DNA from 2 places in the Heyndrickxia sp. FW510-T9 genome. Region 2 is predicted to be linked to the other one. Evidence: riboswitches for the same ligand, from Rfam matches in the RefSeq annotation. Region 2 holds a riboswitch; the other holds the start of a gene.
What was found. A riboswitch is a leader RNA that binds a small molecule or an ion and turns the genes downstream of it on or off. The one in region 2 is predicted to bind cyclic di-GMP.

Region 1: it holds a riboswitch for cyclic di-GMP, as region 2 does, so the genes downstream of both, AC3WJF_RS08735 (methyl-accepting chemotaxis protein) here and AC3WJF_RS02295 (sensor domain-containing diguanylate cyclase) in region 2, are expected to answer to the same signal.

What each region holds. Positions count from the first base shown of each region.
Region 1 covers NZ_JBYSWK010000012.1:91,602-97,059, forward strand. Annotated here, with positions in the region: gene AC3WJF_RS08730 (non-ribosomal peptide synthetase family protein) at 1-1,380, opposite strand, end outside; gene AC3WJF_RS08735 (methyl-accepting chemotaxis protein) at 1,420-3,183, opposite strand; cyclic di-GMP riboswitch class I at 3,298-3,387, opposite strand; partial or broken gene queF (preQ(1) synthase) at 3,776-4,105, opposite strand; gene AC3WJF_RS08745 (hypothetical protein) at 4,227-5,102, opposite strand; partial or broken gene AC3WJF_RS08750 (preQ(1) synthase) at 5,229-5,399, opposite strand.
Region 2 covers NZ_JBYSWK010000002.1:201,588-207,045, forward strand. Annotated here, with positions in the region: gene AC3WJF_RS02290 (TetR/AcrR family transcriptional regulator) at 2-907, shown strand; gene AC3WJF_RS02295 (sensor domain-containing diguanylate cyclase) at 988-1,950, opposite strand; cyclic di-GMP riboswitch class I at 2,196-2,279, opposite strand; gene AC3WJF_RS02300 (DUF2680 domain-containing protein) at 2,468-2,818, shown strand; gene AC3WJF_RS02305 (ArsB/NhaD family transporter) at 2,884-4,161, opposite strand; gene AC3WJF_RS02310 (potassium channel family protein) at 4,447-5,106, shown strand; gene AC3WJF_RS02315 (TrkH family potassium uptake protein) at 5,108-5,458, shown strand, end outside.

The DNA.
Region 1 (5,458 bases), on a different contig from region 2:
ATAGGAGAAAAATTGAGTTATTACATCATCCTCAGTACATTCATATACTTCTCGTAAAGAGGCAACTAAATTAATAACCCCTTCATGTGCAAGCAGTGTTCCTTTTGGTTTTCCGGTTGACCCCGAAGTATAAATCACATATGCCAAATCATTTGGTTTAATATCCAAGTATATGTTTTCCTTAGAATACCGATCCATTGAGTGATCAACAAAAAAGACGTTTCGATCTATTTCATCATCCGCTATTAGTTCATTAAGAAGCTCTGAATAGTTCCGCTTTGTTAGTATAAAGGACGCTTCCGCATCTGCAAGCAAATATTTGCAGCGCTCTTTCGGATAAGTTGGGTCAATGGGAACATAAACTCCGCCCGCTTTTAAGATTCCTAATATACTTATGACGGTCTCCATGCTTCTTTCCATCAAAATGGCTGCAAACGCTCCTTTTTTGAGTCCATTTGCAATTAGCATATGCGCCACTTGATTCGATTTCTCATTAAGCTCTGCATATGTTAAATACCCCTCTGATGAAGATACCGCAATAAGATTAGGATATTTTTCAACAGAATGATAGAACATTTGCGGTATCGCCATATTTTTTTCATATGGTGAGCTCGTGTTATTTAAACGGTTATAAATATCTTTTTCGACTTCCGACAAAATGTTCATGGAACGGAATTCCCCTGATAAATCTTGCTGAACGAAAAAGTTTAATATATTCATATATTGTTCGATAAAGCGTTGAATTGAAGAAGCATAGAATACATGAGTATTGTACTCAATTTTCAGCATAAATTCTTGATCCTTCTGAAAAACGTTCCATTTTAAATCTGTTTCGTACGTAAACCTTTCACCAGCAGCTGAATTACTTCTAAATTCGGCATTCATCTGAAAAATTGCTGGATAAACTTTTGGTCTACTAATATCTCTTTCTTTTAAAATCTCTGTTACATCAGGCAATACTGAGTGTTGTTCAATATCCATTGCCAATTGCTTATCTACAGCCTTTAACAGCTCCATTACAGAATTCAGTGATGCAAACGATAGTCGAAACGGTAATAATATAGGAAGCTGGTCTTTTTCAATAGTAACGGCATTCCCAATCAAAATATCTTCTTCATTTGAGTTTAAGTACAGCCAAATCATATAAGCGGACAGATAAATAGAAGGGATGCTTATACCTTGTATCTGCGAAAATTCCTTTACTTTACCTGCAAGCTCTTCATTTACTCTTGCTTCCGTTACATCTCCATTAAACTGATAGGAGGATGTTCTTGAAAAATCAATTGGCAAGTCTAGAGCTGATGTATATTCAGCAAGTCGCATCAACCAATATTTCTCATCTAAAGAAGTTTTATTTCTTATTTCATTTCCGTTTTTCATATACCTTCATCTCCATTTCTATCTATGTTGTACGATGGTTTATGAATTGTGATTATCATTTAGATGAAAGTTTCCAACAGTAGACTGCAATTCATCTGATAGTTCTTTCAACGCTTGTGCTTCTTTCGAAATTTCTTCAATTGTTTCCAATTGAGAAATCGATTCCTCTGCAACAGCTTTTGTATTATCTCTTGACCTACTAGAGATATCTTCCATTTGTTGCACGGATTGCGTGACTTCCTCTGTACCGGCAGAAACCTCCTCAAATGTTGCGGAAACCTCTTGAATTTGATCCGTTACCTGATGAATAGATTCCACGATTTCTCCAAATGCCTTATCCATTTGATTTACATTTCCTAGTCCATTTTCGACTTCCTTAACGGCTTTATCCATAATATTGACAGACTCAAGAGTTTCTCCTTGTATTTGGGTAATAATTCCAGCTATTTGACGAGCAGACTCCTCTGATTGCTCAGCAAGCTTTCTAACTTCGTCAGCCACCACAGAGAACCCTTTACCATGTTCTCCAGCTCTAGCCGCTTCAATGGCTGCATTTAACGCTAATAAATTCGTTTGTGCAGATATTCCGGTAATAATCTCAACAATTTTCCCAATTTCATCTGAACGGTCACCTAGTAGCTTGACTAACTTAGCCGATTTATTAACGGTTTGACTAATTAATTCCATTTGACTCACTGTTTCCCTTGTTACGCTGTTGCCTTTTTCCGCCTCTTGTGTTGTTTTTAAAGAAGTTTCAGAAATTACTGATGCAGACTCTGCTACACGCTGGATAGCGATACTCATTTCTTCAATAATTTTTGTACTTTGAGTGGCACGATCTGCTTGAGTATCGCTTCCACTAGCAATCTCCTGGATTGAACTAACAATTTGATTATTTGAATTTGAAAGTTCCTCCATATTAGAGGAAAGCACTTGTGAGGAATTCACTACTTGACCTGAAACCTTCTTTACACTCAAAATAATGTTCTTTAGATTTTCTATCATCAAGTTATAATTTTGAATTAGTTCGCCCATTTCATCTTTAGACTTTACAGGCATAGGTTCGACTTGTAATTCGCCTTTTGCTACTTTCTTCGATAAACTTGAAAGCTGTTGAATAGGTGCAAACTTCCTCTTTACAATAAAATACATTCCAATACCGGAAATAAGAAGAATGGCGATGGTTACGTACAAAACAATTAATACCTCAGACCATGCTTTTCCAGTTACCTTTGATACGTCATAATCAATGGCTACTAGTGCAAGGACTGTCCCGTTATTATCAATAATTGGGGCTAAACCTGTTTTGTAAAGTCCGTATTTATCTCCATATATATCTGTGGCTGTAACATTTTTTGTACTAAAAGCTTTATCAATAGCTGCTAAATATTGAGGTGATAATCCCAGTGATTGAAGCTCTTGATTATATTTAACACCTGCCTTAAGTAGACTGGTAGAAAGACCTGGGGCATAATATTTATCCCCAACCTTAGATATTAAATTTACATTCGTAATAATAGACGATTGGTCGTTAATCTTATCCATTTCTTTTGTAGCAAGTACAACATCAGGGTTATTTTCATTAGGTTGTTGAAGAATAGATTTCACCATATTTTTATCCATCGACTGGGCTAAAATAAGGGATGAATCATGAAGTGAATTACTCATATCCTTTAAATTACTTTGTTTTATGATGTAATAAGCAAGCCCAACCGTTAGCAATCCTAAAATACAAAGAATTGTAACTAAAAGGAGGGAAAATTTTGTACTCATTGAAACATTTAGTTTTCTTTTTGTAGTCATACTCAATCTCCTTTATACAAATAGTAAAATACCTTTTTTGCGAAAATAAAAAAGCGTTCCCTCTTAGGAACAGCCATTGCCTAGACAAACTAAATACAGACATGCATAAAGTTAGACGGCAACTGGCTGGCATGATGTATGGAGAACATTTTAGCCCCTTTAGCTTTGTGTCACCATTTTTCAACGGTTTTACCCTTTTATATACTCGAAATCAATTTTGTCAACGAGTAAATATTACCATGAATAATTTATAAATCAACAAAAAAAAGACAATTTTCTACAATTATTTTACTTTCATTAGTAACATTATCCTATATTTCTTCAGAGCTATTTATAAATAGTGGAGACTACGGAGGAGTTAAAGGAAGATTGTAAAAAAAAGAGACTTTAATAATCCATACTTACAAGGGACATAGATCCCAGTCCCCTGCAATTATTTCTTAAAAAGCTCATCGACAATCGGATACGTAAAAAAGAGACAACTGCTGCTGCAGGTAAAACTGTCTAGAAGCAATTACTGAACAGCTTCACCGCTACAATATTTGCAAGAATTAATAAACCAACAGATAATCCATTTAAATATTACAACATATTAACGATTATCCACTTTCTCTGGGTATAAATCATGATTCATTAAGCGAAAAGTGGCCATTTCCTCATACTTCGTTCCCGTTCTTCCATAATTACAATATGGATCAATGGAAATACCGCCACGAGGCGTAAATTTCCCCCACACTTCAATATAGCGTGGATCTAAAAGCTTAATCAGATCGTTCATTATGATGTTCACACAATCCTCATGGAAATCTCCATGATTTCTAAAGCTGAATAGGTAAAGCTTCAGTGATTTACTCTCGACAATCTTTTTGTCTGGGATGTAGCTGATGTACATAGTTGCAAAGTCTGGCTGGCCGGTTATTGGCACTACTCATATGAGCAGATGGACTATATCATATTCTTAATTAACTACGATATTAAATTAAGAATCCTCGCGCTTCCATCAAAAAAATGATGTACTCTACTACCTTCCACAAATACTACTTTTACTCGCTTCGTATTTGTGTGGTTTCGATAGTCTCTGCACCTTCCTCAATATTGAGGCTTGGCTCAGGATTAGAATTATATTCTTGGAGTAGATGCATTAATTTCTTCTCTTGATTGATTCTTTCTTCAAAGTTTTCTTGGCGATGTATATCTGTATGGCAGGTAGGGCAAAGACATTGGTAAAGTTTATCAAAGTGAAGTTTATGAAATCGATGAAGTTCCATAATTACTTCCATTGTATTTAATCTTCGTTTCTCATCTAAATGCTGGCATATCGTACCGAATATTCTTGAGAATGAAAGTAGGTGATGTCCATTGCATTTTAAGGTCACTAGACCACATTTTTCACAAGTATAACCTCGTTCATTTATAATGAACCGATTCCACATATTAAGTACATATCTTGCAACTATTTGTCTGTTAATCTCTTTATAAACAGTTTGGCTTTGAAAGCCACCTTTCCAATTCGAATTTCCAGTTCCTTTCCGTTGGTGGGATAGGTTTTCTTTAAATTCTTCTGACCTCCGAATATTCTTTAGTGACTTCGATCGTTTTACCTTAATGAGCCTTGCTTTTTCTTCACCGTGTATTTCTTCAAGATTCTTATTTGTAAAAAGTTTATCTGCTTTTGCCTTATTTGCAATGGAATACCGATTTCGTTTTCTTTGATCAATTTTCTCCGAACACTCTTTTCCAAAATGTTCAATAATCAATCCCTTTTGTGAATGTTTGGGTAGCCCATGAATTGATCTCCATCTTTCTAGACTTGTCCAATCTACTTTAAACTCTTTCGCCATTTCATTTATACTTTTTCCATTATAGATAAATTGTTCAGTAAACCAGTTTTTATCTCTCCAAGGATATGAAGAATACATAATATACCTCCCAGATATAGAACGTTCGTTCTTATATATTATATAATTCTACATAATCATTCAAATTCCTTCCCTGAATTCACGAGGTTTAATCGACAGTGTCGCCACTGAAGTGTGCCCCTATTGACACAGGCTAGTAAACTCCGGACAGTTAAACTTCACAAAATAATCCCGATTCGAATGTAAATTATCGACAGATTCTAATATTTCGGGTGCGTACTCAAATGTGTATTTGGTACCTTGATTCCCTAATAAGGTTAAATCCTTTAACCCTTCTTCATTTGTTCTTCCTGACATAAAAAAAGCCTCCTCAAGATGTGCCGTGACATTTTAGAGAGGATAGACTCATAGCAATC
Region 2 (5,458 bases):
AATGAATGATCGAAAGCAGCATGTCATCAAATTAGCTCATCAGCTATTTATCGAAAAAGGATTTCAATCTACATCTATACAGGATATTTTAGAATATAGTGGTATTTCAAAAGGCACTTTTTATAATTATTTTTCTTCAAAAAATGAATTACTTATGGCTATTTTTCATTCCGTTCAAGAAAAATTAGAAATAGAACGAAATAAACTTTTGATTGGGAAAGAACGATCGAATATTGATATATTTATTAAACAACTCGAGCTGCAAATAAAATTAAATAAACAAAGTAAGCTGTTTGCTTTATTTGAAGAAGTATTTGTATCAAATGACGTTGATTTTAAGGATTTTTTAAAAAAAGCGCAATCATCACAGCTTAATTGGACTTTTCATCGTCTTGTTGATATTTTTGGAGAAAGTAAGAGGCCATACTTGTTAGATTGCACTATCATGTTTACAGGTATGCTACATCATTATTTTCATTATTTCTTTAAGCAAAAACAACCAGGACTTACCATTCATCAAGTGATCCGTTACTGTATGAACCGTCTTTCAAACATGGTTGAAGAAGTAGCATCTAACGGGGATCAATTATATGACCCTGAGCTAATGGCAGCTTGGTTTCCTACTTCTAACGATGACCTTAGAAACTTCAGAAATACTCTTGAACAATCAATTAATGATTTAAAAATAATGATTAGAAAAGATCTTCATGTGGAGCAGCAACAGTTGAAGTGGATAGAATTACTGGACTTTGTTCAGGAAGAAATGCTGCAATCTAGGCACCCTCGCCACTATTTGGTTGAAAGTGCTCTCGATTCTTTAGCAAATGAGAAAGCAGAGCCGATTTCGAAGGAGTATAACAGGTTGAGAAAGTTTATTCATGCTTATTTTAGTCAAGCGAATCTCTAATTCTATCGAATGGATTCCTTGTAATTTCCATGTTAATCAGATCGAAAGGCAGCTTGTTCGCTACAAGCTGCCTTTCTTATTCAAGCTTTAATCTCAACCGGTTTACGAATATTTTTCTCTTTATACATGTTTTGATCAGCCCTAATAAATAGTTCATCCATCTTCCCAATAGATGAGACTTCATAAGCATAACCAATTGAAATTTTAATCATGAAATTAGGATGTTTCATATTGTAGTTTGCAACTTCTTTTCGTAAATTTTCTGTAAAATCGCACAAAGAAATAAGATCGATTTTCGTTAACAGAAAGGCAAATTCATCTCCTCCGATTCTTGAAAGCAGAACCGTTTCATTGGAAAAACTATCAAGTAGTTTCGATGTTTGAATGATCAATTTATCACCCATTTGGTGCCCATAATTATCATTCATCCATTTCAATTCATCCAGATCACATAATATGATAGCAACGGATTCATCTGTTTCTTCATTATAAATTCTCTTCTGCTTTTCAAAAAAAGTACGATTATATATACCTGTAATTGCATCATGTTCAATTTTATATTCTAGTTCCTGTTGTAAGAGTACTTTTTCATCGATATTTCGAATAATCCCCTGAATGGCAACGATTTCGCCGTTCATGTATATCGGGGTTGAATATTCCTCAAACCATTTGTACATACCATGTTGATCCTTCCATCGCATAACAATCGGTTTATTAAAATCAATTTCTCCAGATACTTTTTTCTTTAAAATATGAGAGTCATCAGGATGAATAATTTCGAAGACTGTGTAAGGATTTTTTATACTATCTTTTACAAGATTAGGTCGCAACATATCATCTAATGCAGGACTTATATATCGATATTTCAGCTGTGGTTTTACATCGCAATAATAAATAATGTCTTTTGAACTTTCCACTAGATTGTAGATCCGTTTTTCATTTTCTGTATTCTCGTAAAATCTTTTCAATACCTTTCTTTTTAACGGTTCTGAATAAATCACTCCGATGATAAGTCCAACAATGCCAATACCAAAGCCTATCATGCCTTCTCCCCCAAGATTGTTTAATGGCATTACTTATTAAATGGTACTTTTCGTAATTTGTTTTAAATTCTTAACAAGGTTTACCTTTCGGGGCATCTTTTCTAAAAAAATGTATTCATTTAAAAAAATATAGTCAATACCAGAGGCTTCTATATACAAAAACAATAAAGTTTAAGAAAAGATCCTTATAAATAGAAAAGAGGTAGTCCGAAAACGAAACTACCTCTTAAAGTATTTTCTCATTTTTCGGTAACCCGGCTACCATAGTAATTTACCTTAGGCCCGTAGCTTTGCGTCCTTATTTTTCAATAAGTTTGCCATTATCGTTATTTTAATTATTAGTATATTTTAATTATATACTTTTTAGGAAAAATTATCAATTTTTTTACCAAAATAATGCACATTTTATAGTACTTTAGGATTATAAATTTTTTTCCATATTTTTTTACAAAAAATGCATCATTTTATAAAAATTGCAGAGTATATAAATATTCTATTAGAAAAGGAGATGAACTACGTGTTAATCAAAATGAAGGCATTATTAATAGTGCCACTATTCTTACTCATTTTAGGGCTTCCTGTTCATGCAGAACCACTAAATGCTGATCACCAAAAACAGGCTGTTAAGCTAACAAAGCAACAACAAGCAGAATTAACTAAAATGCATCTTGATATACTAAGTAAGAAAAAACAGCTTATTATAAAGTATATGGAATACGGTGTTCTGCCAAAAGAAAAGGGCAATAAGATCCTTGAAATGATAGATGAGCATTCTAAAGAAATAAAAGAACATGGTCCTCTCACTCACTGGGATAAAATGCATCACCACCATCATCACGATCACGACCATGATGATGATGACGATTAATGAATAGACTTACAAAAAAAACCAATGTTTCATTGGTTTTTTTATTTTTCGGGTGTCTAGCACTATTAAAGATATCTGATATAAATATAGACCATGGAAATCGCGACACTGATGAACATAATTGGTAGTCCGATGAGGGCAAATTTGATAAAGGAAATCTTATAGCCTTCCTTCCCAGCCATACCGGCAACAATGAGGTTGGCGCTCGCACCAATTAATGTTCCATTGCCTCCAAGGCATGCGCCTAAAGCTAAGCTCCACCAAATCGGCTCCAAATCATGAATGCCAAGGGTCCCCATTTGTTCAATTAGCGGAATCATGGTTGCAACAAAGGGAATATTGTCCACAAATGCTGATGCTATCGCACTTAACCAAAGAATCAGAAAGGATGTAGCCGTCTCCTGTCCACCAGTTAAATTAATTGCATACGAAGCAACCTTTGCAATAACTCCCGTCTCGACAAGACCTGAAACAAGGACAAAGAGCCCGATAAAGAAGAAAATAGTAGTCCATTCCACTTTAGTTAATGCATTTTCAAGATAACTTTCTCCCGCCATTATTAATAAAAGAAATGCACCCATTAAAGCAATTGTTGCTGATTCAACACCGATTATTTGGTGTATAAAGAAACCTATGATCGTTAGTCCCATTACCGCTAACGATTTTATCATGAGCGTTCTATCCGTAATTTCATCTCTTTCATTAAGCTGCATAATCCTCTCTCTTATCTCATCTGTGACATGAAGCCCCTTTCGATAAAAGAGTATCAATAATATCATGGTAACTACCATGATCAGCATCACGATAGGAGCCAAATTTGTAATGAAATCCATAAAGGTGATCGATTCAACAGCGCTACCGATCATTATATTTGGCGGATCTCCGATCATCGTTGCCGTTCCACCAATATTAGACATCAGTATTTCCGAAATAAGAAATGGCATCGGATTAATACTAAGCTGTCTTGTGATACTAAATGTTATGGGAACCATGAGGAGCACCGTCGTTACATTATCTAGAAACGCCGAACCGACCGCTGTGATGATTGATAAAACAATTAAAATGGAAAGCGGTCTTCCTTTTACTTTTTTGGCGGACCAAATGGCAATAAATTTAAAGACTCCTGTTTCAGCTGTAATCGAAACAATAATCATCATCCCAATTAACAAACCGATTGTATTAAAATCAATATGATGAATAGCAGATTCTTGATCCACGATCCCAAGTAAAACCATTAATCCGCCACCAATCATGGCAATAATGGTTCGATGAATCTTTTCTGAAATAATTAACCCGTAAGTTAATAGAAAAATAATAACAGCAAAAATCGCTTCGTTAGGCATATACATCCCCTTTTCTTACTAAATACAATGTTATTTTTTATCAATAAAATAAAATCATTCCTAAAAAACGCAAAAAGGAGCCCTATATGACAGGCTCCTCCAATATTACACGTTCATATTCAATTATCATTAATGGTATCAAAAAATTCCACTTTTTGCAACAATTAACCATTCATATATGATATTGTTAAAGTTGGATACACTAGAAGGTTATCCCATTTTCATAAGAATTAAGCAAAAGGGAAAAATACATAAAAATTGTTGATAATCAGGAGAGGATTAGAAATGAAGAAAAAACAATTTGCTGTTTTTGGATTAGGTCGCTTTGGCGGAAATTTAGTGAGGGAGTTTAACAAATTATCAACTGAAGTACTCGCTGTAGATAAAGATATTGATAAAGTGAATGAGCTTGCACAATTTGCAACTGCTGTAGTGCAAGCAAATACAATTGATGAGATAACTTTAAAAAACTTAGGAGTCCGCAATTTTGACTTAGTTTTTGTATCCTTTGGGGATGATATTGAAGCAAGTATTCTTACTTCATTATTATTAAAAGATATGGGGGTCAAAGAAGTTTGGGCAAAGGCTCAAAATGCGTATCATGAAAAAGTATTAGAGAAAATCGGTGTTGATAGAATCATTAATCCCGAAAGAGATATGGCAAAAAGAATTGCCCATCATATTGTTTCAGAAAAAATATTAGATTATATCGAACTTTCGAAGGAATATGGCATTGTTGAAATCATGGCAACCGAGAAAATCAATCTTCGCACATTAGCCGAACTCGATGTCCGAGCGAAATATGGATGTAATATTGTCGCTATTAAAAGAGGTACGGAAATAGTTGTTTCTCCTATGGCAGATGACAAGATTTATAGAGGGGATGTATTGATTGTTATTGGCAAAAACGATGATATAACGAGGTTAGAGGAAGAAGGTGTCTAAAATAAATGCAAGAGTTATTCACCTTAACCCTGCCCAGCTACTCATTTTAGTATTTTTTACAGCAATTCTTATAGGAACTTGTCTTTTAAAATTACCGATTGCATCCTTCCATTACGTTCGATGGGTGGATGCTTTATTTACCGCAACATCTGCAATGACGGTGACTGGTCTTTCTACAATTGATTCTGCAAAGGAATATACATTGTTTGGTCAATTTGTCATTATAAGCTTAATTCAACTGGGCGGTTTAGGAATCGTTTCATTTGCATTGTTAATTTTTATCATGCTCGGAAAAAAGATTGGCTTAAAAGAACGCATTCTCATCCAGCAAAGCTTAAACCAAACATCGATA